DNA from 2 places in the Streptomyces sp. 351MFTsu5.1 genome. Region 2 is predicted to be linked to the other one. Evidence: riboswitches for the same ligand, from Rfam matches in the RefSeq annotation. Region 2 holds a riboswitch; the other holds the start of a gene.
What was found. Region 2 has a riboswitch for glycine ahead of gcvP (aminomethyl-transferring glycine dehydrogenase). Riboswitches for the same ligand answer to the same signal wherever they lie in the genome.
Positions count from the first base shown of each region.

Region 1: linked by a shared signal. The riboswitch ahead of gcvT (glycine cleavage system aminomethyltransferase GcvT) and the one ahead of gcvP (aminomethyl-transferring glycine dehydrogenase) in region 2 are both predicted to bind glycine.

Region 1 is NZ_KB911794.1:126,027-140,553, reverse strand. Features, by position in the region: gene H295_RS0134470 (M1 family metallopeptidase) at 1-1,303, opposite strand, end outside; gene H295_RS44065 (ABC transporter ATP-binding protein) at 1,402-2,754, opposite strand; gene H295_RS0134460 (ABC transporter ATP-binding protein) at 2,751-3,842, opposite strand; gene H295_RS0134455 (ABC transporter permease) at 3,839-4,846, opposite strand; gene H295_RS0134450 (ABC transporter substrate-binding protein) at 4,916-6,667, opposite strand; gene H295_RS0134445 (ABC transporter permease) at 6,727-7,725, opposite strand; gene H295_RS0134440 (enhanced serine sensitivity protein SseB C-terminal domain-containing protein) at 8,061-8,861, opposite strand; gene H295_RS0134435 (enhanced serine sensitivity protein SseB) at 9,017-9,811, opposite strand; gene H295_RS0134430 (AAA family ATPase) at 9,917-10,585, opposite strand; glycine riboswitch at 10,772-10,868, shown strand; gene gcvT (glycine cleavage system aminomethyltransferase GcvT) at 11,015-12,133, shown strand; gene gcvH (glycine cleavage system protein GcvH) at 12,232-12,609, shown strand; gene glyA (serine hydroxymethyltransferase) at 12,624-13,898, shown strand; gene H295_RS0134410 (L-serine ammonia-lyase) at 13,955-14,527, shown strand, end outside.
Region 2 is NZ_KB911797.1:5,217-19,743, reverse strand. Features, by position in the region: gene H295_RS0136345 (carbohydrate ABC transporter permease) at 1-244, opposite strand, end outside; gene H295_RS0136340 (carbohydrate ABC transporter permease) at 277-1,275, opposite strand; gene H295_RS0136335 (extracellular solute-binding protein) at 1,282-2,577, opposite strand; gene H295_RS0136330 (APC family permease) at 3,270-5,222, shown strand; gene H295_RS0136325 (TOBE domain-containing protein) at 5,286-5,705, shown strand; gene gcvP (aminomethyl-transferring glycine dehydrogenase) at 5,776-8,661, opposite strand; glycine riboswitch at 8,840-8,935, opposite strand; gene H295_RS0136315 (PRC-barrel domain-containing protein) at 9,058-9,435, shown strand; gene H295_RS0136310 (DNA polymerase IV) at 9,351-10,784, opposite strand; gene H295_RS0136305 (MerR family transcriptional regulator) at 10,843-11,490, opposite strand; gene H295_RS0136300 (bifunctional nuclease family protein) at 11,755-12,228, opposite strand; gene H295_RS0136295 (MerR family transcriptional regulator) at 12,306-13,043, opposite strand; gene H295_RS46130 (FHA domain-containing protein) at 13,062-13,970, opposite strand; gene H295_RS0136285 (DUF881 domain-containing protein) at 14,032-14,527, opposite strand, start outside.

The DNA.
Region 1 (14,527 bases), on a different contig from region 2:
AGTCGGCGGTGTCGGCGTTGCCGTAGCGGTGCAGTGTCGTCCAGGCCGGCAGGAGCTTGAAGAACGCCGTGTCGCCGATGCGTTCGCGCAGCACCTGGAGGGTCATCGCACCGCGCTGGTAGACCGCGGACGCGAACATGGTGTCGCGCTGCGGGTCGCCGACGGTGATCTGCCAGAAGGCGCTGTCGGCGGGGCGGGAGTCGTAGCCGGCGAGGAAGGAGTCATGGGCGCTGCGGGTGCCCCGGTGCTCGGCCCACAGCCACTGGGCGTAGGTGGCGAAGCCCTCGTTGAGCCAGATGTCCTTCCACTGCTCGACGGAGACGCTGTCGCCGAACCACTGGTGGGCCAGTTCGTGCACGATCGTCGTCTCGTTGCGCACGGCCGAGTAGGCCGGCTTGGACTGCACCTCCAGCGAGAACCCGGCCTGCGGCATGTCGTCGACGATCGCGCCGGTCTCCTCGAAGGGGTACGGCCCGAAGACCTGCGACCAGTAGTCGGTGGCCTCGGCGGTGACGCCGTACACATCGACGCTGTTGCTGTTCTCCAGCACCGGGTCGATGGCGGTGTAGATGGGGATGCCGCCGGGGGTCTTCCCGGTACGGACGTCGAACTTCCCGATGGTGGCGGTCGCGAGATAGGTCGCCATGGGCTTCTTCTCGCGCCAGTGGGTGTACGTCGAACCGCCCTTGTCGTACGTCGACACGAGCCGGCCGTTGGAGACCGCCGTCAGGCCCTTGGGGGTCTTGATGCGGATGTCGTAGGTGGCCTTGTCGGAGGGGTGGTCGCTGGAGGGGAACCAGGTGGAGGCGGCGTTGGGTTCACAGGCGACGAAGACGCCGTCGGGGGTCTTCATCCAGCCGTAGTCGGAGCCGAAGACGATGGGGCCGTTGAGGGGTTCGGGGACCCCTCCGTAGGTGACGGCCACCGTGAAGTCGCTTCCCTTGCGCAGGGATTGACGTGGGGTGATCCGGATCTCGTCGCCGTCGCGGGTGAACTGGGCCTGTCTTCCGTTCACTTCGACTCTGGTGACCTCCAGTTTCTGCAGGTCCAGGTCGAAGGAGGAGAGGTTCTGGCCGGCCCGGGCGGTGAGGGTCGTACGGCCGTCCAGGCGGTCGGTGTCCGGGTTGTACGCCACGTCGAGGGTGTAGTGGCGGGCGTCGTAGCCGCCGTTGCCGAGGTTCGGGAAATAGGGGTCGCCGATGCCGGGGGCGCCGGGTTTCGGGCCCGGGGCGGCCGCGATGACAAAGAAGGAAGCCGCCGCGGTCGCGACGGCTCCTAAGCGTGCCGAACGGGAGAGTCTCATGGTGTCGTCCCTTTCGAGCCTGTACCGATAAGTCGGACAGGAACGACTCTTCACTCTCCCGTTCGGGCATGTGCATGACTTTGCCAACTCGTCATGCCTTACTTGTCGGTTGACTCCTGACGGGGGTCTTCCGGTTCGTCGGTCGGCTGCGGCTCGGTGGGGGCTGGTCGCGCAGTTCCCCGCGCCCCTGAGTTGGCCGACTGGTCCTCGGTCTTGGCGCCAGGGCCCGTCTTCGTGACCTCTGCCTCGGGCCTCTCCGGAACCTCCTCGGACGCCTCCGTGTCGGCCACCTCGGCCGTCGGCGGCGAAGCCACCTCCGCCGCCGACGTCTCCGCCGACTCGGCCAGGACCTCGTCGGCGACCAGCGAGGCCGCCTCCTTGGCCACCGACAGCAGGACCGTGTCCTGCGGGGCCTGGTCCGCGAAGTTCTCCGGGTGGTGGCAGGCCACCCGCTGGCCCGGGCGCAGCTCGATCAGCTGCGGCTCCGTCGTCTTGCAGATCTCCGTGGCCTTCCAGCAGCGCGTGTGGAAACGGCAGCCGGAGGGCGGGGAGATCGGGGACGGGACGTCACCGCGCAGCAGGATGCGCTCGGACTTGGCGCCCCGGCGCTTCGGGTCGGGCACCGGGACCGCCGACATCAGGGCCTTGGTGTACGGGTGCATCGGCGCCTCGTACAGCGAGGTCCGGTCGGCGAGTTCGACGATCTTGCCGAGGTACATCACCGCGATGCGGTCCGAGACATGCCGGACCACCGAGAGGTCGTGCGCGATGATCACGTACGTCAGGCCGAGCTCGTCCTGGAGGTCGTCCATCAGGTTCACGACCTGCGCCTGGATCGACACGTCGAGGGCCGACACCGGCTCGTCGGCCACCACCAGCTTCGGCTTCAGGGCGAGCGCGCGGGCGATGCCGATGCGCTGGCGCTGACCGCCGGAGAACTCGTGCGGGTAGCGGTTGTAGTGCTCGGGGCTCAGGCCGACCAGCTCCAGAAGGCGCTGGACCTCCTTCTTCACCCCGCCCTCGGGCTCCACGCCCTGGAGGCGGAAGGGTGCCGAGACGATTCCGCCGATGGTGTGGCGGGGGTTCAGGGAGCCGTACGGGTCCTGGAAGATCATCTGGATGTCCCGCCGCAGCGGACGCATCCCGGCCGGCTTCAGCCGCGTGATGTCCTGGCCCTCGAAGTGGATCGAGCCGCCGGTCGGTTCCTGGAGACGGGTGATGACCCGGCCCATGGTCGACTTGCCGCAGCCCGACTCGCCGACCACGCCGAGCGTCTCGCCCTTGCGGACCTCGAAGTCGATGCCGTCGACCGCCTTGACCGCGCCGACCTGGCGCTGGAGCACGCCCTTACGGATCGGGAAATGCTTCTGCAGCCCCTCGACCTTGAGCAGCACCTCGCGCTCGTCGGGGGCGGTGCTCACATCCGCATCCGTCTTCTTCGTCTCACTCACAGCTTCGGCGCAATCTCTTCGGTCCAGATCCGCGTGCGGTCCTCCGGCGAGAGGTGGCACGCGGAGAAGTGCCCGCCGCCGACCTGCTGGAGCTCCGGGCGCACGGTACGGGTGACATCGCCCTTGGGGATGTCCGCGTACGGGCAGCGGGGGTGGAAGGCGCAGCCCGAGGGGACGTTGATGAGGCTCGGCGGCTGACCCTTGACGGGGATGAGCCGCTCGGAGGTCTCCCGGTCGATGCGCGGCATCGAGCCCAGCAGACCCCAGGTGTACGGGTGCTGCGGGCGCTCGAAGACGTCGTCGACGCTGCCGCGCTCCACGCACCGGCCGCCGTACATCACGAGGACGTCGTCGGCGATCTCGGCGACCACACCCAGGTCGTGGGTGATGAGGACGACCGCGGAGCCGAACTCCTTCTGGAGGTCGCGGATCAGGTCGAGGATCTGCGCCTGGACGGTGACGTCGAGGGCGGTCGTCGGCTCGTCCGCGATGAGCAGCTCGGGGTTGTTGACCAGCGCCATGGCGATCATCGCGCGCTGGCGCATACCGCCGGAGAACTCGTGCGGGTAGCCGTCCACGCGCTTGTTCGGCTCGGGGATGCCGACCCGGTCGAGCATCTCGATCGCACGCTTGCGCGCGGTCTTCTTGTTGACGTCGTGGTGGACCCGGTACGCCTCCACGATCTGGCTGCCGATCGTGTAGTACGGGTGCATCGCGGACAGCGGGTCCTGGAAGATCATCGCCATCTCGCGGCCGCGCAGTCGACGCACCTCGTCCGGGTCGGCGGAGACCAGTTCCTTGCCGCCCAGCCAGATCTCGCCGGACATCTGCACGTTCTTGCCGCGTGCCCCGAGCCGGTGCAGGCCCATGATCGCCAGCGAGGTGACGGACTTGCCGGAGCCGGACTCGCCGACGATGCAGAGGGTCTTGCCCTTCTCCACCTCGAAGCTGAGCCCGTCGACGGACTTGACCAGGCCGTCGTCGGTCGGGAAGTGCACCTTGAGGTCGCGGACCGCGAGGAAGGCGTCGGGAGCGTTGCCGGGCGCGGGCTCGCCCAGGGCGGCGCCGGTCTTGGAGAGTTCGGTCACGAGAGCCTCACCCGCGGGTCGGCGGCGGCGTACAACAGGTCCACCAGGAGATTTGCGACTACGACGAAGATGGCGGCCAGCAGGGTGACGCCGAGGATCGGGGGCAGGTCGTTGTCGGTGATGCCCTGGACCGCGTACTGGCCGATGCCGGGCAGCGAGAACACGGTCTCGGTGATGACGGCACCGCCGAGCAGCAGACCCAGGTCCATGCCGAACACGGTGATGATCGGCGTCAGCGCGGCCCGCAGGCCGTGCCGGCCGACCACGTTGCGCTCGCGCAGGCCCTTGGCGCGGGCCGTGCGGATGAAGTCCTCGTTCATCGTCTCCAGCATGCCCGAACGGGTCAGCCGCGCGTAGATGGCGGAGTACAGCAGGGCGAGCGAGCACCAGGCCGGGAAGAGCGTGTTGGCCCACTGGGCCGGGTTCTCCGTGAACGGCACATAGGTGCGGCCGAAGATCGGCCACTGGTAGGTGAAGAGCAGCAGCGCCAGGTTGCCCGTGAAGAACATGGGCAGCGAGACACCGGCGAGCGCGACACCCATGAAGCTGCGGTCGAAGAAGCTGCCGGGCTTGAGCGCGGAGATCACACCGATCACGACACCGGAGACCAGCCACAGCACGGCGGCACCGAGGGCCAGCGACGCGGTCACGGGGATGCGCGAGGTGAGCTGCGGCCAGACCGCCTCGTGGGTCTTGAAGGAGTAGCCGAAGCACGGTGCGTCGCAGTGCGCGGTGGTGGGACCCAGGTTGTAGGTGGCCCCGGACACGACACCCTTGATGAAGTGCCAGTACTGGAGGTACAGGGGGTCGTCCAGACCCAGGTTCTGCTTGACCGCGAGGATGTCCGCCTTCGACGGGCTCTTCCCCAGGTACTGCTGCGCGAGCTGGTCGGCGGTCTGGCCGGCCATCCGCGGCAGCAGGAAGAAGATCGCGAAGGTGACCGCGGTGACGACCAGCAGCAGGATCACTGCCGCGAACGTCCGACGGAGGATGTACGAGATCACGGGGATCGGCGCTGGTGCCCGTGGGCCGCGAAGCCCACGGGCACCAATGCCTTCACCTGCCTTCCGGGGCTACTTCTTGGTCGTGCCGATGTTGAGGTAGTCGTACTGACCGCTGAAGGCCGCCGTGGACACCAGGTTGGTGAAGCCGGCCGGACGGTACAGCAGGACCTTGAAGTAGGTCAGCGGGACCAGCGCCGCCAGGTCCATCGCACGCTTGTCGATCTGGGCGTACAGGCCGTTGCGCGTGGTGTCGTCCTCGGTGGCGATGGCCTTCTCCAGCATCTCGTTGATCTGCTTGTCGTTCAGATACGAGAGGTTGGTGTTGCCGGAGGTGCCGATGGCGCCGCCGTTGAGGATCTGCTGGAGGAAGCCGTAACCGGAGTTCCAGTCGGCACCCCACTGCATCATGTGCAGGCCGATGTTCTGCTTCTTGTCGAAGGTCGGCACACCGGCGTAGTCGGTGAAGTACTTGCCCGACGGGTACTGCTTCAGGCTGGCGTTGATGCCGACCTTCTTCAGCGAGGCGATGATCGCGGTGGCCGCGTCGATCTCCTGCGGACGGTCGCTGCGCGCCGAGAGGTTGGTGCTGATGGTCGACTTGCCGCAGGCCTTCAGCTGCTCCTTGGCCTTGGCCACGTCGCCCTTGTTGCCGTCGGTCGCGTAGACGTCGGCCTTCTGGTAGCCGATGACGTCCGGCGGCAGGACGGTGGTGGCGATGTCACCGCGGATCGGGCCGCCCTCGGCGGTCTGCACGGAGACCTTGTCGATGGCGTACTCGACGGCCTTGCGGCACTCGACCTTGTCGAACGGCGCGACCTGGGTGTTGATCGCCATGTAGACCAGACGGCCACCGTAGGTGTTGTCCGTGTTGGCCTTCAGCTTGGAGTCGTTGACGACCTTCGCCTGGGTCGCGGCCTGGACACCGGTACCACCGAGGTCGATGGCGTCGCCGGCCTGGACGTCCTGGTCGATCGTCTCGGCGTTGACCTTCAGCTTGACGACGATCTTTTCCGGGTACTGCTTGCGCAGCGGGTCGGTCTTCGGGTCCCAGTTCTCGTTGCGGACGAGGACGGCCTCCTGGCCCTCCTTGTAGCTCTGGAACTTGTACGAGCCCGAGGACACGATGTTCTTGACGTAGTCGACGCCGGTGTCCTTGGCCTGCGGCACCGGGGCCGTCTGCGGGGTCGCGACCAGGTAGTCGAACTCCTGGAAGGGACGGTCGAGCTTGAAGACGATCGTGGTGTCGTCCGGCGTCTCGATGGACTTCAGGCCCTCGGCGCTCTTGTCCTTGTAGGGGCCCTTGTACGCCTTGCCGCCGACCAGGAACTGCTGGAAGTAGTTCGGACCGAGGGAGAGCACGTCACGCGCGAAGTTGGAGCGCTCGACGGCGTACTTGACGTCCTTCGAGGTGATCGGGGTGCCGTCCTGGAACTTCAGACCCGAACGGATCTTGTACGTCCAGGTCTTGCCGCCGTCGCTGGGCTGACCGGCGCTCGCGGCGAGGTCCGGGACCAGCTTGTTGCCCTCCTCGCCCGGACCGGGCTGGAAGGTCATCAGCGGGCGGGCGTAGAGCCGGCTGAGGTTGTACATGTAGGCGTAGTACGTGTTGCCGGGGTCGAAGGAGTCCGGGACGTCGGAGTACTCGTACGTGACCGTCCCACCCTTCTGGGTGGAGGCGTTGACGACACCCTTGGTCGCTGCGTTGGCCCCTGCCGACTTGCTTCCGTCTCCACCGTCGTTGTCATCGGCCTTGCTGCAAGCCGAGAGCAACAGGCTCGCACTGCCGATGGCCGCCACTGCGGCCAGCGCTGACCTTCGCATGATGGTCTGCTTCCCCTTCAATTGTCGGAAATCTTGTGGACTCTCACCGCCGCCGTTGGTCAGCGGCTGCGCGGGTCGAGAGCGTCGCGGAGACCGTCGCCGAGCAGGTTGAACGCGAGGACGGTCACGAAGATGGCCAGACCAGGCACGATCATGAACTGGGGGTCGACCTGGTAGTAGTCGACCGCCTGGTTGATCATGCCGCCCCAGGACGCCTGCGGAGGCTGGATGCCGACGCCGAGGAAACTGAGGGACGCCTCGAAGAGGATGTTGGTCGGGATGAGCAGCGTCGAGTAGACGATGATCGGGCCGACGAGGTTCGGCAGCAGTTCCCGGAAGAGGATGTAGGGCCCCTTGGCCCCCATCCCCCGGGACGCGTCGACGAACTCCCGCTCGCGCAGGGCCAGGGTCTGGCCGCGCACGATACGGCCCAGGTAGGGCCAGTTGAAGAAGCCGATGATGAAGATCAGCACGCTGATGTGCAGCGGCAGACCCTCAAGCCCGAAGGCACCGCCCTGCAGGGTGGCCGAGATGGCGATGGCGAACAGCAGCAGCGGGAACGCCAGGAAGGTGTCCATCAGCCGGCTGATGATCGTGTCGACCCGGCCGCCGTAGTACCCGGCGACCACGCCGAGGACCGCGCCGATGGTGTTCGACAGGATGGTGGCGCCGAAGGCCACGACCAGCGAGACCCAGGAGCCCTCGAGGATGCGGGTGGCGATGTCGCGGCCGAACTTCGGCTCCACGCCGAGCGGGTGGTCCCAGCTCATGCCGCCCCAGGCGCCCTTGGGCAGCGAGGTGTTGGGGTCGATGAGGTCCTGGTGCAGGGCGTTCGGGTCCAGGTCGAAGAGGGCCTGGATCGGACGGGCCAGCACCGCGATCAGGATCAGCAGGATGACGATCACGCCACCGGCGACCGCCACCTTGTCCCTCTTGAAACGGGACCAGGCGATCTGCCCCAGGGAACGGCCCTCGATCTGCCCCTTGCCGGCGCCGGCGAGGACAGCCTCAGGCTGCGCCTCGGCCTGCGCCCCGGTGGTCTCGATCGGTGCGGTCACAGTGACCCGACCCCTCTCGCCGGTGGTGACCGGCCTACACCCGCCGTGGATTACGGCTTTGTCGACTTGCTCAGCTCACAGGAACGTCTGTTCCTGCGTCTGCCTGGGGAGTCTTCAGCTTCGCTGCGATCACCCGCCAGGTCTGGCGAAGAAAGTATGCGTAACCGTGATGCAGTACGAGGGATTCCGTTATCCGAACAGCGGGTAACGCCTCCCGGACGCATGCCAGTTGGGACAGAACGGCACAATAGGTGACATCGGCGACGATTCGCCGCCATCTACGCGCGAAGAAATGTGGCTGTTACGTAAACGAGCCGAACGGGTTGCCGTAGCTCTCAGTAAGCACCGCGGGCCGGGGGATAGCCGTACCCGGCCGCCGGGGCCTGCGCGGGCGCACCGTGGGCCTCACGGTCGTAGAAGGGCCGGGCCCCCGCGCGCATCCACAGCGCCACCGGGTCGTACTCGTCGGACATCGCCACGGTCGACACCGGCAGCCCCTCCGGGACCACGCCGATGGACTGCTGCATCATCGCGCGCACCGAGTCCACGGCCGACGGGCTGGTGTCGTACACATCCAGGCCGATGGCGAGATACGGCGCCCCGAGCGCGGGCTGCACCCAGGCGCGGCGCAGCGAGCGGACCGCCGGGGTGCGGTGGGCGTTCTGCACGAGCAGGGCGTAGAACTGCGGGACCTCGATGCCGGGTTCCGAGAGCCGGAGCGGACCGGCGGGCTGGCGCTCCAGGCCGGTGGCGATGCGGCGCAGGTCGAGCCAGGGGATGCCGACGCCACCGCCCGGGGCGTGCGGGTTGAGCCAGAGGCCGTAGTGGTCGGGGTAGAGGGTGCGGGCCACGTCGACGCCGTCGACGACCTCGTAGGAACGGTTCCAGCCGCTCGCGGAGAGTTCCTGGGCCGAGGTCACGCAGGGGGCGTAGCCGTGGCCGTCGACCTCCATGTTTCCGTACTGGGCGTCCGGGGAGCCGGACTGGCCGTGCCACAGCAGCATCCAGACCTGACCGACGGTGGGGGTCGCGAGGGCGCGCAGCAGTGCCTCGTAGGCGTCGTAGCGCCCGGGGGTCACCTGGCGCAGCATGTGCTCGACCGTGCCGGTCGCGGTGCCCGTGCCGCTGGCGCTCACCTGGACCGCCCCTTCCCTGATTGTTGCCCCGGATATGGACACAGCTTAAGCGCCCAGGAGCTCGGTTCCTGGCGTCGGATCGCGACTGCGGGTCGTGGGGGTCGATCGCGCCCACGCGGCGGAGCCGCATATCGATACAGCCCCGCGCCCCTGCATTACGTCCCCTGGGTGTAAAAGGGCCGGACCTGGGCTCGCATCCAGTGGCCGACCGGGTCGTCCGCGACGTCCAACAGGACCAGGTTGACCGGCCACTTCACCGGGGTCGTGCCGAGAGCGCGGCCCAGGGCGTCCATCGGGAGGGTGCGCAAGTCGCCCTCCCACTGGGAGAGTTCGACGCCGACGAACATCACCGGGTCGGCCGTCTCGATGGCGGCCAGGCAGCGGCGGGCGGTGAGGACCACGCCGGTCGCCGCGAACTCGGCCGAGGCGGCGGCCAGGAAGTCGACCGGGTCGTCCTGCCAGTCGGGCTCGTAGAGCTTGACGCGGCCGCCGGTGTTGGGGCCGTCCAGCGGGGTGCGGCCCACGCGGCAGAGGTCGGCGACCGCGGCGGGCGGCAGCGGGACACCGACCACGCCGTCGGGGTTCACGGCGATGCCCACGTGCGGGGGCAGGCCGCGGGCGAACTCCACCGCCGGGGCGATCGTGTACGACAGGTGCGAACCGACGACCTGGCGGAACTGCTCCTCGGAGCTGAAGACCGGGACGTACGCCTGGCCGTCGATCTCCAGGGTGGGCAGGTCGAGGGGACCGCTGTGCGGGCCGCCGCCGTTGGGCAGCGGGACCCAGACGAAGCTGCGGCCGAGGACCTCGATGATCCGTCCGCCGGCCGAGGGAATGCCGAGGGAGGCCGAGAGCACCTCCTCCAGCTCGTTGCCGGGCCACCCGCCGTGCGGGTGGGGGTGTGCCGACTGTGCCGGGAAGTCCGCGGGAAGATCCGCCGGGAAGTCCATCTGTTCTGACCGCCTGCTGTGAACCGCTGATGTGGCTGAAAGGCTAGCGGGTGCACCGGCTGTGTGGCTCGGCCGTGCAGCCGATCCACCGCGGAGTGCGCCGGCTCAGCCCGTGAAACCGATCCGGCGCAGTACGTCCGCCGCGTCGCGGTCGAGGAGGATCGCCGAGCCGCAGCCCGGGGGCAGGTCGCCGCGTTCCACGGAGCGGATCAGACGGGCCGCCGCGCCCCGGTGCCGCAGGAAGGCGTACCGGGAGACACCCCGGCCGCGCTCGCGCTGGCCCTCGAGCGCGGTGTCCGTCGTGACGTCGAGGAGCAGCAGGTGCAGGGTGCCGCCGCGACGGCGGGCCTCGCGGGCCAGCCAGCCGCGCACCCAGGTCTGGGTCCCGCAGTCGTGCACCACCACTCCGGCGCCGGAGCGCAGTGCGCGGCGCAGTCCGGCGTAGTGCGCGAGCCGGACCAGGGGGCGGTAGACGGCGTACGGCAGGAAGCGGGACAGCCGGCGGTCCCAGCGGTCGCGGGTGTCCTGGGAGTCGACGCGGGTGCCGGGGACCGCCCGCTTCATGAGGGTGGACTTGCCGCTGCCGGGCAGCCCGGTGACGACGACGAGGTCCCGGGGACCGAAGAGCAGGGCGTGCGGGCTGTGACCCGCGCGCTCGCGCAGGTCACGGACGACGGGGTGGGCGCCGCGGGCCTCGACGGCCGGCGCCGCGGGCTGCTTGGGCAGCGCGATGCCCGAGGTCGTCGCGTACGCGGTGGTCCTGTTCACCGTCATCGTCCTCCTCCGGGTTCAGGGGGTTCTACCCCTCCCCACCGAGCGTAAAGAGAAGGTAATGGACGATCTCTCGCGTTTCTGTACGCGTACCGCCACAGACCGGTTACAGAAGGAGGCGTCGGATCCGGCCCTGACGTCGGCCTCGAAGCGTGCAATGATGGCGGCGCCAACTGCATACCGGCCGTTTGAATCCGCGCGGGAGAGTTCCGGGTACGTGTACCCGGGCGCCGAAGGAGCAAGTCCCTCCCTTGAATCTCTCAGGCCCCGTTACCGCGCGGGCGAGGCACATCTGAAAAGCGGGCCGCCGACGCCGGTGGCCCCACCCACGGTGCAAGCCATGTCCTTCATGGCGAACCTCTCAGGTTCCGATGACAGATGGGGAGGAAAGACCTCGCCTGTCATGCCTTGGATTCTGGAGACGACCGTCCGATGACCAGTTCTGCACCCCGGCACACCGCGCTCGACGCCCTGCACCGCTCCCTCGGTGCCACGATGACCGACTTCGCCGGCTGGGACATGCCCCTGCGCTACGGCTCCGAGCGCGACGAGCACAACGCGGTGCGCACCAGGGCCGGACTGTTCGACCTCTCCCACATGGGCGAGATCACCGTGACCGGACCGCAGGCCGCCGAGCTGCTGAACTTCGCCCTCGTCGGCAACATCGCCTCGGTCGGCGTCGGCCGGGCCCGCTACACCATGATCTGCCGGGAGGACGGCGGCATCCTCGACGACCTGATCGTCTACCGCCTCGGCGAGAGCGAGTACATGGTCGTCGCCAACGCCTCCAACGCGCAGGTCGTCCTCGACGCCCTGACCGAGCGGGCGGCCGGCTTCGACGCCGAGGTGCGGGACGACCGGGACGCGTACGCCCTGATCGCCGTCCAGGGACCGGAGTCCCCCGGGATCCTCGCCTCGCTGACCGACGCCGACCTCGACGGCCTGAAGTACTACGCCGGACTGCCGGGCACGGTCGCCGGGGTGCCCGCGCTGATCGCGCGCACCGGGTACACCGGGGAGGACGGCTTCGAGCTGTTCGTGAAGCCGGAGCACGCGGTGGAGCTGTGGCAGGCGCTCACCAAGGCGGGCGAGGGCGTAGGCCTGGTCCCGTGCGGACTGTCCTGCCGGGACACGCTGCGTCTGGAGGCGGGCATGCCGCTGTACGGCCACGAGCTGTCGACCTCCCTCACCCCCTTCGACGCCGGCCTCGGACGGGTCGTGAAGTTCGAGAAGGACGGCGACTTCGTGGGCCGCGCGGCCCTGCGCGAGGCCGCGGAGAACGCCGCCCACAAGCCGCCGCGCGTCCTCGTCGGGCTCGTCGCCGAGGGGCGTCGCGTCCCGCGTGCCGGGTACGCGGTCGTCGCGGACGGCCAGGTGATCGGCGAGGTCACCTCCGGCGCCCCCTCCCCCACGCTGGGCAGGCCGATCGCCATGGCTTACGTCGACGCCGCCCACGCGGCGCCGGGCACGGCGGGTGTCGGCGTGGACATCCGGGGCAGCCACGAGCCGTACGAGGTCGTGGCGCTGCCGTTCTACAAGCGCCAGAAGTAACCGCCGTAGGTGATGCTGAGCACGGAGTCACGGTTCACGCACGCCTTCCGCAGTCCCCCCTTCGTCAGCACTCCCCCGCGTACAGGAGAATTCAGGCCATGAGCAACCCCCAGCAGCTGCGTTACAGCAAGGAGCACGAGTGGCTGTCGGGCGCCGAGGACGGCGTCTCGACGGTCGGCATCACGGAGCACGCGGCCAACGCGCTCGGCGATGTCGTCTTCGTCCAGCTCCCCGAGGTCGGTGACACGGTGACCGCGGGCGAGACCTGCGGCGAGCTGGAGTCGACCAAGTCGGTCTCCGACCTGTACTCCCCCGTCTCCGGTGAGGTCACCGAGGTCAACGAGGACGTCGTCAGCGACCCGGCGCTGGTGAACTCCGCCCCCTTCGAGGGCGGCTGGCTGTTCAAGGTACGCGTCGCGGAGGAGCCGGCCGACCTGCTCTCCGCCGACGAGTACACCGCCTTTTCCGCCGGCTGAGGAGTCCGCACCTGATGTCCGCACTGAACACGCCCCTGCACGAGCTCGACCCGGAGATCGCCGCCGCGGTCGACGCCGAGCTGGTCAGGCAGCAGTCCACGCTCGAGATGATCGCCTCGGAGAACTTCGCCCCGCTCGCGGTCATGGAGGCGCAGGGCTCGGTCCTCACCAACAAGTACGCCGAGGGCTACCCGGGCCGCCGCTACTACGGCGGCTGCGAGCACGTCGACGTGGCCGAGCAGATCGCGATCGACCGGCTCAAGGAGCTGTTCGGCGCCGAGTACGCCAACGTGCAGCCCCACTCCGGTGCCTCCGCCAACCAGGCCGCCCTGTTCGCGCTGGCCCAGCCCGGCGACACCATCCTCGGTCTCGACCTCGCGCACGGCGGTCACCTGACCCACGGGATGCGGCTGAACTTCTCCGGCAAGCAGTTCGACGTGGTCGCGTACCACGTGGACCCCGCCACCGGCCTGGTCGACATGGCCGAGCTGGAGAAGCTCGCGCGCGAACACCGGCCCAAGGTGATCATCGCCGGATGGTCGGCCTACCCGCGGCAGCTGGACTTCGCGGAGTTCCGGCGGATCGCCGACGAGGTCGGGGCGTACCTGTGGGTCGACATGGCCCACTTCGCCGGTCTGGTCGCGGCCGGGCTGCACCCGAACCCCGTCGAGCACGCGGACGTGGTCACCTCCACCACCCACAAGACGCTGGGCGGCCCGCGCGGCGGGATCATCCTCGCCAAGAAGGAGTTCGCGAAGAAGCTGAACTCCTCCGTCTTCCCGGGCTTCCAGGGCGGCCCCCTGGAGCACGTGATCGCGGCGAAGGCGGTGTCCTTCAAGGTGGCGGCGGGCGAGGAGTTCAAGGAGCGCCAGCGGCGTACGGTGGACGGTGCGCGCATCCTCGCCGAGCGTCTGACGGCCGACGACGCCCGGGAGGCCGGGGTCAACGTGCTCTCCGGCGGCACCGACGTGCACCTCATCCTCGTCGACCTGCGCGAGTCCGAGCTGGACGGCAAGCAGGCCGAGGACCGTCTCCACGAGGTCGGCATCACGGTCAACCGCAACGCCGTCCCGAACGACCCGCGTCCGCCGATGGTCACGTCGGGCCTCAGGATCGGCACGCCCGCCCTGGCCACCCGCGGCTTCACGACCGAGGACTTCGCCGAGGTCGCGGACGTGATCGCCTCCGCGCTGAAGCCGTCGTACGACGTGGAGTCGCTGAAGGCCCGCGTCAAGGCGCTGGCGGACAAGCACCCGCTGTACCCCGGCCTCAACGGCCTGAGCAAGTAGTTCCACGGTGGGGGCACCCGACGACGTGTGCCCCCACCCTTTTTGAAGGAGTTCCCGTGGCCATCTCGGTCTTCGACCTGTTCTCGATCGGCATAGGCCCGTCGAGCTCCCACACGGTCGGCCCGATGCGCGCGGCCCGCATGTTCGCCCGCCGTCTGCGCAACGAGGACCTGCTGCCGGCCGTCGCCTCGGTCCGCTGCGAGCTCTACGGCTCCCTGGGCGCGACCGGCCACGGCCACGGCACCCCGAAGGCGGTGCTGCTCGGCCTGGAGGGGGCGTCTCCCCGGACGGTGGACGTGGCGGGCGCGGACGACAGGGTCGCGGAGATCCGGTCCGCGGGGCGGCTGAAGCTGCTCGGCGAGCACGAGATCCCCTTCTCCTTCGACGACGACCTGGTGCTGCACCGCCGCAAGGCGCTCCCGTACCACGCCAACGGCATGACGGTGTGGGCGTACGACACCTCGGGCGCCGAGCTCCTGTCGAAGACGTACTACTCGGTCGGCGGCGGTTTCGTCGTGGACGAGGACGCAGTCGGCGAGGACCGGATCAAGCTCGACGACACGGTGCTGAAGTACCCGTTCCGCACGGGTGACGAGCTGCTGCGCCTGACCAAGGAGACCGGCCTGTCG
Region 2 (14,527 bases):
ACGCGGCCAGCGCGGACAGGGCGACCACCAGCACCGTCGTCCCGACCGCGATCAGCGTGCTGCTGCCGAGCAGCCGCCAGAAGTCGCTCCCGCCGAGGATGTCGGTGTAGTTGCTGGTGAGCCACTTCCTCGGCAGACCGAACGGATTGCTGGAGAGTTCGTCGGTCGACTTGAAGCCGGACAGGACGGCGTACCCGAGGGGTACGACCATCACCGCGCCGACGACGACGAGGATCACGTGCATCGGCAGGGTGCGAACACCGCTTGTACGGCTGGTCACTTGCCGTCCCCCCTCATCGTCGTGGTGGCCCCTTCGAGGTCGCGGCGGAGCACGAACCGCTGGTAGGCGAGGGCGAAGACGAGGCAGATCCCGAACATGACCACGCTGATCGCGCTGGCGTAGCCGACCTGGTAGCGCTTGAAGCCGTACTGGAACATGGTCACGGCCATCGTCTCGGAGTGGTGGTCCGGCCCGCCCTGGGTGATCACCCAGACCAGGTCGAAGAGCTGGATCGCCCCGATGACGGACAGGAAGACGCTGATGCGCAGGGTGGGCGCGAGCAGCGGCAGGGTGACGTTGCGGAACCGCTGCCAGGCGCCGGCGCCGTCGATGAGCGCGGCCTCGGTCAACTCCCTCGGGATGGACTGGAGTCCGGCGAGGTAGAGCATCATGTGGAAGCCGAAGTACTTCCAGGTCATGACGAGGAAGAGCGTCGCCATGACGTAGGAGGGATCGGCGAACCACAGCCCGCCCACGCCGTCGAGCCCCACCGCGCCCAGCACGTGGTCGGCGAGTCCGTCGTCCGGCGCGAAGACCATGCTGAACAGCACGCCGGTGATCGCCTCGGAGAGCACGTAGGGCGCGAAGAACAGCATCCGGTAGACGGCCCGGCCGCGCAGCCGCTGGTTGAGCAGGACGGCCATGGCGAGCGCGAACGGCAGTTGGATGACGAGCGAGAGCACCACCAGGACGAGGCAGCGCCACAGGTCGCCCAGGAAGACCGGGTTGTCGAAGAGGTCCGTGAAGTTGTTGGTGCCGACGTAGTCCGACGGCATGCCGAAGCCGCCCCAGCGGAAGAACGCGGCGTACAGCGCGAACAGCATCGGCAGCAGGACCATGCCGATGAACAGCACCAGCGCGGGGAGTTGGAAGCCGACCGCGGTGAGCCAGTGCAGCACCCGTCGACGGCCCCGCCCCCGGGCCCTGACTGATTCCGGGGGCGGGAGTTCGGTGCCCGGACCGCTCCGCTTGTCTGCGAGGAACGTGGAGGTCATCGCGGGCTACTGCTCTTCCTTCGCCGTCTGCGTGATCGACTGGGCAACCTGCTCGGGGGACTTGGAGCCGGCGATGAGCGCGGCCACGCTGTCGTTGACCTCCTGGCCGACGGCGGGCGCGTACGCCTGGTCGAGGTAGAGCTGGAAGCCGGTGGCCGCCTTCAACTGGGCCTGTACGAGCTTGAGGTTGGGGTCGGTCATGGCCTTCTCCGCGTTCGGCAGCACGGGAAGGATGCTGGTCTTCTTGACCAGTTCCAGTTCGGTGGCCTCGGAGGCGAAGAACTTCAGGAAGTCGACGGCCGCCTGCGGGGCACCCCGGCGCAGCGCGTGGCCGCCGCCACCGCCGAACACCTCGGTGATGGCCCCCTTGCCGCCCTCGACCGCGGGGAACGGGAAGAACCCGAGATCGGAGCCGAGTCCCTTGCCGGAGTCGGCCTGCACGGAGGGCGCCCACTGGCCCATGAGCTCCATGGCCGCCTTGCTGTTGCCCACGGCGGCCGCCTGGCCGGTCGGGGTGGAGTAGGCCGCGTTGAGGAAGCCCTTCTGGAAGGGCTGGAGGTCCACGAGGTCCTTGAGGTGCCGGCCGGCCTCGACGAACCCGGCGCCGGTGAAGTCCTTGTCCTCGCTGGCCTTCTGGAGGGCGGCGATGCCGGCGGTACGCATCGCGAGGTAGGCCCAGTAGTACATCCCCGGCCACTTCTCCTTGCCGGCGAGGGCGATGGGCGTGATGTTCTTCGCCTTCAGCTTGTTCACGGCCTCCAGGAAGCCGCTCCAAGTGGTGGGGGGTTCACTGATCCCGGCCTGCTTGAAGAGCTTCTTGTTGTACCAGAAGCCGATCATGCCCATGTCGAACGGAACGCCGTAGAGCTTGCCGTCGAGGATGTACGGCTCCTTGGTGACCTTCAGCAGACCGTCGGACCAGGGCTTGGTCCGGTCGCTCAGATCCTCGACAAGACCGGCGTCGACCTGCTGCTTGAGGACACCGCCGCCCCAGGTGTGGAAGATGTCGGGGAGCTTGCCGGAGGCGGTCAGCGCCGTCATCTTCGACTTGTAGGCGTCGTTCTCCAGCTGGACGATCTTGATCTTCACCTTGGGGTTCTGCGCCTCGAACTTCTTGGCGAGACCGGCCCAGACCGTCTTCGCCGGCTCGGTGGTGGAGATGTTCCACCACTCCACCGTGGTCGTGCCGTCGGACGACCCTCCGTCCGAGTCACCGCCGCAGCCGGTCAGTGCCGTCATGCTCAGACCGGCCGCGGCGGACGCCGCTATGAATCCACGGCGGGACAGTGCCGGGTCGCCCATTTTGCGCTCCTTGGGTACGGGACGGAGACGTCCTGGTCCGCCCTGCGTCTCGAAAGTTTCGAAAGAGATCCAGAAAGCTTCGCTGCTGCCGCACCCTAGAGACAGCTACGGAGGGGTGGCAACCCCCTGTGCAGAGGGAATGTTCGAAGAACAACCACTCAACTCGTCGCGAGGGGCGGTGAGGTGATCGCCCCGGACGAAGCCCGCGGCGCCCTGGATGCCATAGAGGACGATGATCGGACCCACGAAGGGAGAGGCCACCCACGGGGGAGACAAGCGCGCGAGAGAAGCGCGGCGAGCCCTGGGCCGAGCGCCCGGGAGTCGCCGTCACTGACCGCCGCTCCACGCACTTACAGCCGAAACATTCGGCATTCTCAGCGATCCTTACGAGAGCGACCAGTCGAGCTGCCCACCGGCGCTTGAGCCCCCACTAAGATGCGCCGCCAGTCCCCGCATCTCGCCCCCTCACCATGACGCTGCGTGTCCACCCCGCGCCCTCCTCCAACACAGCCCGAACCGGGACGAATCTCCCCATCGCCCACTCCGGGCCGCTGCGGACCGAGTCTTAACGGAAGCTTGACGCCCATACGGCCCCGATCCGAAGGCCCAGACGTCACTCTCCGCTTACGCTTGTCCCGCCGTCAGCCGGGCGGCCGCCACCCCGCTGAGCCGCACCGCAGGAGCACCCCCCGATGGCCACGACCGAACAGCCGCCCGCCAGTCGCCTGCGCGCCTGGATGCTGGAAGGCCTGTCCGACATGGGCAAGCCGGGCGGCCACACGGGCCCCCACGCCGAACCGGAACCCGCGCACCGGGGCCAGCGCTGGTGGCGGGTGATGTGCCTGACCGGCGTCGACTACTTCTCGACCCTCGGCTACCAGCCCGGCATCGCCGCCCTGGCGGCCGGCCTGCTCTCCCCCATCGCCACGATCGTCCTCGTGATCGTCACGCTCGCGGGCGCCCTGCCGGTCTACCGCCGGGTCGCCGAGGAGAGCCCCCGGGGCGAGGGCTCCATCGCCATGCTGGAGCGGCTGCTGTCCTTCTGGCAGGGCAAGCTCTTCGTCCTGACCCTGCTCGGCTTCGCCGCCACCGACTTCCTGATCACCATCACCCTGTCCGCCGCGGACGCCTCCACCCACCTCGTCGAGAACCCGCACCTGAACAGCGCCCTGCACGACCAGCAGATGCTGATCACCCTCGTCCTGGTCGCCCTGCTCGGCGCGGTGTTCCTCAAGGGCTTCCTGGAGGCGGTCGGCGTCGCGGTCGTCCTGGTGGGCCTCTACCTCGCCCTGAACGTCGTCGTCGTGATCGTCGGCTTCTGGCACATCATCACGGCGGGCCACGTCGTCACCGACTGGTCCAGCGCCCTGACCGCCGAACACGGCAACATCTTCGTGATGATCGGCGTGGCCCTGATCGTCTTCCCCAAGCTCGCCCTCGGCCTCTCCGGCTTCGAGACCGGCGTCGCCGTCATGCCGCACGTCCAGGGCGACGAGGGTGACACGGAGGAGCGCCCCACCGGCCGTATCCGTGACACCAAGAAACTGCTCACCACCGCCGCCCTGATCATGAGCGGCTTCCTGATCGCCACCAGCTTCATCACCACCCTCCTCATCCCGGAGAAGGACTTCGAGTCGGGCGGCCCGGCCAACGGCCGCGCCCTCGCCTATCTGGCCCACCAGTACCTGGGCGGCGCCTTCGGCACGCTCTACGACGTGTCCACGATCGCCATCCTGTGGTTCGCCGGTGCCTCCGCCATGGCAGGGCTGCTCAACCTGATGCCGCGCTACCTGCCCCGCTACGGCATGGCCCCGCACTGGGCCCGCGCCGTCCGCCCCATGGTCATCGTGTTCACGCTCATCGGCTTCCTGGTGACGTGGATCTTCGACGCGGACGTGGACGCGCAGGGCGGCGCGTACGCCACCGGCGTGCTGGTGCTGATCAGCTCGGCGGCGATCGCGGTGACCATCGCCGCCCACAAGGCGGGCCAGCGGGGCTGGACGATCGGCTTCGCGGTCATCTCCGCGGTGTTCCTCTACACGACCGTGCTCAACGTCATCGAGCGCCCGGACGGCGTGAAGATCGGCGCCTGTTTCATCGCCGGCATCATCCTGGTGTCCCTGCTCTCCCGGCTGGCCCGTGCCTTCGAACTCCGCGTCACCAGCGTCACGCTCGACCCGTTGGCGGAACGTTTCGTCCGGGACATGGCCAGCCGCAAGATCCGCTTCATCGCCAACGAACCGGACTCGCGCGACAAGGCCGAGTACCGCGACAAGATCGAGCAGATCCGCGAGGACAACGACATCCCGGGCGAGGACTTCGTGTTCGTGGAGGTCACGGTCCTGGACCCCTCGGAGTTCGAGGCCGGCCTCACCGTACGGGGCGAGGTGCTGCACAACCGCTACCGCGTCCTGACCCTGGAGTCCTCCTCCATCCCCAACGCCCTCGCCGCCCTCCTCCTCCACGTCCGCGACGAGACGGGCTGCACCCCGCACATCTACTTCGAGTGGACCGAGGGCGGCCCGTTCGCCAACTTCCTGCGCTTCTTCCTCTTCGGGCAGGGCGAGGTCGCCCCCGTCACCCGGGAGGTCCTGCGCGAGGCCGAACCGGACCGCGCCCGCCGCCCCCGCGTCCACACGGGGTGACCCGCGAGCGCGTCCGGCAGTGCCCTGCCGGACGCGCTCCCGCACCAGCCCTACCGTGACCCCATGACCCTGAGCATCCGCAACCAGCTCCCCGGCACCGTCACCGCCGTCACCCCCGGTGACGCCATGGCGACGGTCAAGGTCCGCCTCGACGGCGGCCAGGACCTCACGGCCGCGATCACCCTCGACGCCGTCGAGGACCTCGGCCTCTCCCAGGGCTCCGCCGTACGCGCCCTGGTGAAGTCGACGGAGGTCTCCCTCGCCACCGCCCCGGTCCGCGGTGTGTCCATCCGCAACCAGCTCCCCGGCACGGTCACAGGCGTGGCCACCGGAGCCGCCATGGCCACCGTGCGGATCGCCGTGGAAGGAGGCGAACTCACCTCCGCGATCACCGCGGAATCCGCGACCGATCTCGCCCTCACCACCGGCACCCCGGTCGTCGCCCTCATCAAGTCGACCGAGGTCGCCCTGGCCAACGCCTGACGCCGTCGCGCCGCACCCGACGCCGGACGCGAAAAGGGCCCCGCCGAAGCGGGGCCCTCCTCAGTTCGGATCAGTCCTCGTACGCGTCCAGCGGCGGGCACGAGCACACCAGGTTGCGGTCGCCGAAGGCCTGGTCGATCCGCCGTACCGGCGGCCAGTACTTGTCCGCGACCGAGACACCGCCCGGGAAGACGGCCTCCTCACGCGTGTACGCGTGCTCCCAGTCGCCGCCCAGCGCACCGGCGGTGTGCGGAGCGTTCCGCAGCGGGTTGTCGTCCGCGTCCCACTCCCCCGAGCCGACCTTCTCGATCTCCCCGCGGATGGCGATCATCGCCTCGCAGAACCGGTCGAGCTCGGTCAGGTCCTCGGACTCGGTCGGCTCGATCATCAGTGTCCCGGCCACCGGGAACGACATGGTCGGCGCGTGGAAGCCGTAGTCGATGAGCCGCTTGGCCACATCGTCGACGCTCACGCCGGTCGCCTTCGTCAGCGGCCGCAGGTCGATGATGCACTCGTGCGCGACCAGCCCGCCGGGCCCGGTGTAGAGCACCGGGTAGTGCGGCTCGAGCCGCTTGGCGATGTAGTTGGCGGAGAGCACGGCCACCTGCGTGGCCCGCTTGAGCCCCTCACCGCCCATGAGCCGCACGTACGCCCACGAGATCGGCAGGATGCCCGCGGAACCCCAGGGCGCGGCCGAGATGGGCCCGACGCCCGTCTCCGGGCCGGCCGCGGGCTGCATCGGGTGGTTGGGCAGGTACGGCGCGAGGTGCGCCCGCACGCCCACCGGGCCGACGCCCGGACCACCGCCGCCGTGCGGGATGCAGAAGGTCTTGTGCAGGTTCAGGTGCGAGACGTCACCGCCGAAGTGCCCCGGCTTGGCGAGCCCCACCAGCGCGTTGAGGTTGGCCCCGTCGACGTACACCTGCCCGCCGGCCTCGTGCACCTGCGCGCAGATGTCGGCGACGTGCTCCTCGAACACGCCGTGCGTCGAGGGGTAGGTGATCATCAGAACCGCGAGCTCGTCCCGGTGCTGCTCGATCTTGGCCCGCAGGTCCTCGACGTCGATCTCGCCGTCCCCTGCGGTCTTCACGACGACGACCTTCATGCCCGCCATCACGGCACTTGCGGCGTTGGTCCCGTGCGCGGACGACGGGATCAGACACACGGTCCGCTGCTCGTCCCCGTTGGCCCGGTGGTACCCGCGCACCGCGAGCAGCCCGGCCAGCTCGCCCTGCGACCCGGCGTTCGGCTGGAGCGACACGCTGTCGTACCCGGTGACCTCGGCGAGCCGCTCCTCCAGCTCCCGGATCAGGGTCAGATAGCCCTCGGCCTGCTCGGCGGGCGCGAAGGGGTGCAGCTGCCCGAACTCGGGCCAGGTGACCGGCTCCATCTCGGTGGTCGCGTTGAGCTTCATGGTGCAGGAGCCCAGCGGGATCATGCCCCGGTCCAGCGCGTAGTCACGGTCGGCGAGCCGGCGCAGGTAGCGCAGCATCGCGGTCTCGGAGCGGTACTGGTGGAACACGGGGTGAGTGAGGAAGTCGTCGCCCCGCAGCAGCGCGTCCGGCAGCGCCTCCTCGGTGGCCGCGTCCAGCGCCTCGATGTCGCCCTCGACCCCGAACGCGTCCCACACGGCGGCCACCTGGGCCCGCAGGGTGGTCTCGTCACAGGCGAGGGACACGTGGTCGGCGTCGACGAGGTGCAGGTTGACGCCGCCCTGCCGCGCGGCGTCGACGACCTCGGCCGCCCTGCCGGCCACGCGGACGGTGAGCGTGTCGAAGTAGGAGCCGTGCACGACCTCCACGCCACCGGCGGTGAGCCCCGCGGCGATGATGTTCGCGTACCGGTGGGTCCGTCGCGCGATGGCCTTGAGCCCGTCGGGCCCGTGGTAGACCGCGTACATCCCGGCCATGACCGCGAGCAGCACCTGCGCGGTGCAGATGTTGCTGGTCGCCTTCTCCCGCCGGATGTGCTGCTCCCGCGTCTGGAGCGCGAGCCGGTACGCCTTGTTCCCGTCGGCGTCCACGGACACGCCCACGAGCCGCCCGGGCAGGCTCCGCGCGAACTTCTCGTGCACGGCCATGTAGCCCGCGTGCGGCCCGCCGAAGCCCATCGGCACACCGAACCGCTGCGTGGTCCCGACCGCGATGTCCGCACCGAGTTCACCCGGCGACCTCAGCAGGGTCAGCGCGAGCAGGTCGGCGGCGACGGTCACGAGCGCGCCGAGCTCGTGGGCCTGGTCGATGACGGGCTTGATGTCGCGTACGGCCCCGGAGGCGCCGGGGTACTGGAGGAGCACTCCGTTGATCTCACGGGAGGCGATCTCTGCCGGGATGCCCTGGCTCAGGTCCGCCACGACGACCTCGACACCGGTCGGCTCGGCGCGGGTCTCGATGACGGCGACGGTCTGCGGGAGGGTGTCCGCGTCGATGAGGAAGAGGCCCTTCTTGTTCTTCCCCATGCGCCGGGACAGGGCCATGGCCTCGGCGGCCGCCGTCCCCTCGTCGAGCAGCGAGGCGCCGGAGGTCGGCAGCCCGGTGAGTTCGGCGACCATGGTCTGGAAGTTCAGCAGGGCTTCCAGCCGGCCCTGCGAGATCTCCGGCTGGTACGGCGTGTAGGCGGTGTACCAGGCCGGGTTCTCCATCACGTTCCGCAGGATGACGGGCGGCGTGAAGGTGCCGTAGTACCCGAGTCCGATCATGGGGGCGAGGACCTGGTTCCGGTCGGCCAGCGACCGCAGCTCGGCCAGCACCTCGGCCTCGGTGCGCGCTCCGGGCAGCTCCAGGGCATCGGCGTTCTTGATCACATCGGGCACCGCGGCGGCGGTCAGCTCGTCGAGCGAGCCGTACCCGACCTGGGCGAGCATCTTGGCCCGGGCCTCGTGGTCGGGACCGATGTGACGCTGCTCGAACGGGATCCCCTGCTCGAGCTCTGCGAGCGGAATGCGGTGGGCGGTCATTGCGGAGGCCTCCTGGTCTGACGCGACCTTCGAGGGGTACCCCGGCGCGGGTACCCCGACGGCCTCCCCCTCTGTCATCTCAACCTGAGAGCTTCACCGGTCGCCCGAGGGCCACCGGCTTTCACCGTCGGTGAGAGCGGAGGCCGCCGTCGACACCCGCCCTGCTTTCCAGAGTGACCTCGTCCGTGCGGTACGTGAGCCTGAGAGATTCCGGGGAGGATTTGCTCCTTCGGCGCCTCCGATGTCGTCTGGAGGACTCTCCCGCACGGGGTCGACAGCCGTCTGCCAGCCTACCAGCGCGGTCCGCGATCGAGCGTTCGAGTGGCCGCCCACCCCAATGTGCTCTTTCGTAGTGTTACGACCGCTTCGGATGAGTTGCGACCAAGTGGAGGGCCCGTGCAGACCGACATCGATCCGCGCAACCTGATCGGCCGCAAGGCGTTCGACCGCAACGGCACGAAGATCGGCACCGTCGACGAGGTCTACCTCGACGACGCCACCGGGGTCCCGGAGTGGGCGGCGATACGCACCGGCCTCTTCTCCCGCGACGCCTTCGTCCCCCTGGAGCCCAGCGAACTGGTCGAGGGCAACCTGAAGGTCCCCTACGACCGCTCCCTGATCAAGGACGCCCCTGACTTCGGCGTGGGCCGCCACCTTTCCCCGGCCCAGGAACTCCAGCTCTACCACCACTACGGCCTGGACCTGGCCCCACCCCCACCGCTGCCGGACCGCCCCTTCGGCAAGGTGGCAGGCTCGGAGGACGCGGAGCCCTGACCCACCGCTGTGCGACCCACGACCCCCAGCGGCAACGGCTCGGCGACCTCCAGCCCGGGATCGTCGACGGAAAACGTCCGCACCCGCCCCGGAGGAGAGTCCGGCGTCTCGAACCGCACGGTCACCCGCCCCACCCCGCTCCCCTGCACCCACCCGTGCCCGTACGCGGCGTGCCGCACATCGTGTCCGGCGACCCACCGCCGCTCGCCGCCCGACTCCCGTTCCTCGACCGGCACATCGGCGGCGACCTCCTCCTCGGTGTGTTCCACCCCGTCCCCCGCGGCCTGGGCGAACAGATCCTCCTGGGTGAAGTCGGCAAGCCCCGAGACCCCGACCCCCAGCAACCGCACGCCCCCCGTGGAGTCCACCCCCTCCAGCAACCGCAGAGCGGCCTCCCGTACCACCGCGGGGTCGTCCGTGGGCCCCCGCAGCGTCTCGGACCGCGTCAAGGTCGAGAAGTCGTACCGCCGGACCTTCAACACGATGGTCCGCCCCGACAACCCGGCCCCCCGCAACCGCCGCACACACCGGTCCGCCAGCCGCTGCACCTCGAGCCCGACCCGGACCCGGTCATGGATGTCCACGTCGTAGGTGTCCTCCACCGACACCGACTTGGTCTCCCGCTCCGCCACCACGGCCCGCTCGTCCCGCGCCAGCGCCATCGCGTACAGCCCGTGCCCGTGCGCCTTCCCCAGCAGCCGTACGAGCTCGTCCTCCCCCGCCTCCACGATCTCCTCGACGGTGTGGATCCCGGCCCGCCGCAGATGGTCCCCCGTCGCCGGACCCACCCCCGGCAGGGTCCGCACCGACATGGGTCCGAGCAACGCCCGCTCGGTCCCCGGCTCGATCACCACCAGCCCGTCCGGCTTGGCCTGCTCGGAGGCGATCTTCGCGAGCATCTTGGAGGCGGCGAGCCCCACGGACCCGGTGAGCGCCGTGACGGCCCGTATGTCGGCCCGCAGCTTCGCTCCGGCCAGTCGGGCCGACCCCTCGTCCCAGGCCGCTCCACCGGCCTCCAGATCGACGAACGCCTCGTCCAGGCTCAGCGGCTCCACGAGCGGGGACAGCTCCCGCAGCAGCCCCATCACCTGCTCGCTGATCGCCTTGTAGAACCCGAAGCGCGGGACGAGATAGGCGGCGTTCGGCGCGAGCCGTCTCGCCTGGGCCATGGGCATCGCCGAGTGCACCCCGAACACCCGGGCCTCGTAGGACGCGGTGGCCACCACACCCCGCGGCCCCAGCCCGCCCACGACGACGGCCTTCCCGCGCAGACTCGGCTTGGACGCCTGCTCCGCCGAGGCGTAGAAGGCATCCATGTCGAGATGCAGGATCGTGGGCGCTTTTCTCACATGTCCGATGCTGCCCTACGCCACTGACAATGCCCCGCCGGAACAGCGGAGCAGGACCTCAGACGGCCCGGTTGCGCCGCCGCGCCAGCTCGTCCGCGGGGTTGGTGCCGACGAGCGTCTCGCCGGTGTCCACACGCTCCCCGTGCAACTGCGACAGCGCGCTCTCGACGTCCCGCCACACCACACCCACGGCGATCCCGAAGATCCCCTGTCCGCCTTGGAGGAGTGCGTGGACCTCGTCGGGCGAGGTGCACTCGTAGACCGTGGCCCCGTCGCTCATGAGCGTCATGCGCTCCAGGTCCTGGAATCCCCGCTCCCGCAGGTGCTGGACCGTGGTGCGGATGTTCTGGAGCGACACGCCGGTGTCCAGGAACCGCTTGACGATCTTCAGGACGACGACGTCCCGGAAGCTGTAGAGCCGCTGCGTCCCCGACCCGTAGGCGGGCCGCACACTCGGCTCGACGAGTCCGGTGCGTGCCCAGTAGTCGAGTTGCCGGTAGGTGATGCCGGCCGCCGCGCACGCCGTAGGGCCGCGGTAGCCGATCTGCTCGGACGCCATGGACGTCGCCCCTCCGCTGCTCGGCACGGCCGCCGGTCGCTGCGGAACGTGATGATCGGCCGCGCTGCTGTGAAGCGGGTACGGACCGCTCGCCCCGAGACTGCGTCCGGGGGCACCCCCAGCCGTACCGTCGCCGCTGCTTCTCACGCCGACCTCCGTCCTTGACCTGCCTTCTCGACGGTAGGCAGTCACCAGGGGTGCGTCAACGATCGCCACACTCGGCACGCCGAGTGATAATCACCCTGAGAGTGGTTTCCCGTAGCCATCCGCGGGGAAAGGCTAGCCGAATGCGCTCCGAACGGGCCGCAGGACGCTCTCACACGCCGGTGGCAAATGCCGGCATTTCGGTGACGACCGGACACGCCCGGCCCGTCACGGACCACTGACCCGCCGGACCGGCCGCACCCCGTCTCACTGACTGCTGGTGCCGAAGTCCTCGGGGGAGATCTGGTCGAGGAACTCGCGGAACTTCTCCACCTCGTCCTCCTGCTCGTCCGGGATCGCGATGCCGGCGTCGTCGAGCACCCCGTCGCTGCCGTAGATCGGCGTCCCGGTGCGCAGGGCCAGCGCTATGGCGTCGGACGGCCGCGCGCTCACCTCGACCCCGCTGGCGAACACCAGCTCCGCGTAGAAGACGCCCTCACGCAGGTCCGTGATGCGCACTTCGGTGAGCTCCTGGCCGACCGCCTCCAGCACGTCCTTGAACAGGTCGTGGGTCAGCGGTCGTGCGGGGGCCATGCCCTGCTGCGCGAAGGCGATCGCGGTCGCCTCCCCGGGCCCGATCCAGATGGGGAGGTAGCGGTCGCCTCCCACTTCACGCAGAAGCACGATCGGTTGGTTGGAGGGCATTTCGACCCGGACACCTACGACATCGAGCTCGTTCACACAGCAACCCTAGGCCGTGCCCGGGACGTTTGGGTAGTCGGGCAGGAAACGGGTGACAGTTCCTGCACCTGCCGTCCTCAGGGCAGCCGCACACCGAGGGCGGTCTGCACCAGCGCGGCATGCAGCCGCACCGTGAGCCCCGCCAGTTCCTTCGCACGGGCTTCCGCGTGCGCGCGGGTCTGCGGATTGCGGTGGCGCTTCAGCGGAGCCACCACCTGGTCCACGAGCCCCGCCTCACGGTCCGCGGCGGCCTTCATCGCCCGCAGGTGCCGCGGCTCGATCCCGAACCGCCCGAGCTCGACGACGAGCGCGGCCACGGTCACCGCCTCGGCGTCGTACGCCCCGTCCGGCAGCGGGGTGATGAGCCCGTACGACTCCCACTCCGCGAGCTCCGGCTCACCGATCTCGGCGGCGGCCAGCAGCTCGGCACGGCCGATCCGGGCCGCGGTGGGTCCCTCGGAGACCTCCAGGACCGTTTCTCCGTCCCGCTGACGGCCCACCGTGGGCAGCGCGACGGCCTCGCCCCGCTCCATGGCGTCCAGGTGCTCCCGGATGACCTTGAGCGGCAGATAGTGGTCCCGCTGCATCCTCAGGACGTGGCCGAGTCGCTCGACGTCCCGGTTGCTGAACTTGCGGTACCCGGAGGGCGTCCGCTGCGGCTCGATGAGGCCCTCGGACTCCAGGAAACGGATCTTGGAGATGGTCACTTCGGGAAACTCGTCGCGCAGCACGTTCAGCACCGTGCCGATGCTCATCAGTCCACTGTCCGTCGCGGCGGTGCCGTGTCCGGCACCGCCGCCCGGTGTTTGAAGCATGGACCTTCCCTGGGAGGGTCAGTAGCCCTGCTGGCTCGCGTAGAACACCAGCCGGTACTTGCCGATCTGCACCTCGTCGCCGTTGTTCAGGGCGACCGAGTCGATCCGCTCACGGTTGACGTACGTGCCGTTGAGACTGCCCACGTCGGACACCGTGAACGAGCCGTCCTGGCCCCGGCGGAACTCCACGTGGCGGCGCGAGACGGTGACGTCGTCGAGGAAGATGTCGCTCTGCGGGTGACGGCCGGCCGTGGTCAGCTCGCCGTCCAGCAGGAAGCGGCTGCCCGAGTTCGGACCGCGGCGCACGACCAGCAGCGCGGAGCCCAGCGGCAGCGCGTCCACGGCGGCCTGGGCCTCCGGGGAGAGCGCCGGCATCTGGGTCTGGCCGGTGACCTCCGAGTCGTAGGCCTCGAGGCCGGAGATGGAGATGGTGGAGGTCGTCTCCGAGGGACGCTCGGGAACCGCACCGGCCCGCAGCGGGGCGCCGCAGTTGGAGCAGAAGCGGCTGTTCTCCGCGTTGCGGTTACCGCACCTCGTACACACCTGGGCCGACATAGGGGAAAACCCTCCACCCGTACTTGAGGTTGACGGCTGCCCGAAACCTATGCCGCCGGACTGGGCAGGGTCAACAGACGGCACGCCCTGACCTCCGGAAATGTCACCGCCCGGGCCGCCGACCTGGTCCCGGAACAGCGGGCGCTGGCCCTCGGCTTCGGGCTGTGCGCGGTGCCGAGCGGTGGCGTTGTTGTCGCTACCCTCTCGCGCGCTCTTGCCGAACAACTTCTGAAACAACTTCACGGGCGATTCCCCTTGACCGAAACAGACCCGCCCGTGGGGCAGGACGAACCCTGATTGAACACACCGGCCGACCCGGACACCCTGACAACGTCCGTTTCCACCAGACAGTTTCCACCACGCACCACCCAATCGGTGCGCCGACCCCCCGCAACCTCATGCCCTTGCCCGACGCGCCGCATGCACCCCCGGTTCACCGGGAGGACGACCGAGCGTAGTCAGGCCGCTTCGCCGCCCGCAAGGCGTCCACGACGATCTTGTCCGACCGCTCCACGGCCACCGTGGCCTGCTCCTTCTCGAGAGTCTGCACCACGCCTCCAGGGATGTTGAGCGCCGGTTCCAGGTCCTGCGGATTGCCGATGACCTTGAAACGAAACGGAGCGGTGATCTTGTTCCCGTCGACGCTCACGCTTTTGTCGGAGTCCGACAGATAGGTACCGGCGACGACCCGCACGCCGTTCACCTGAATCGCCTCCGCGCCCGCCGCCCGCAGCTCCTGGATCGCGTCGAGCAGCATGTCCGACTCGACCGTCCCCTTGGTGTCCTGGATCGTCATCTCGATGCCCGGCCCCTGCGCGGCCACCGTGCCCGCCAGGATGCCGAGTTGCCGCTCCTTCTCGACCGTCTGCTTGCGGGCCTCCTCCGCCTGGTCGGAGCTGTTCTCCAGCTCGTCCCGCTGCTTCTCGAGG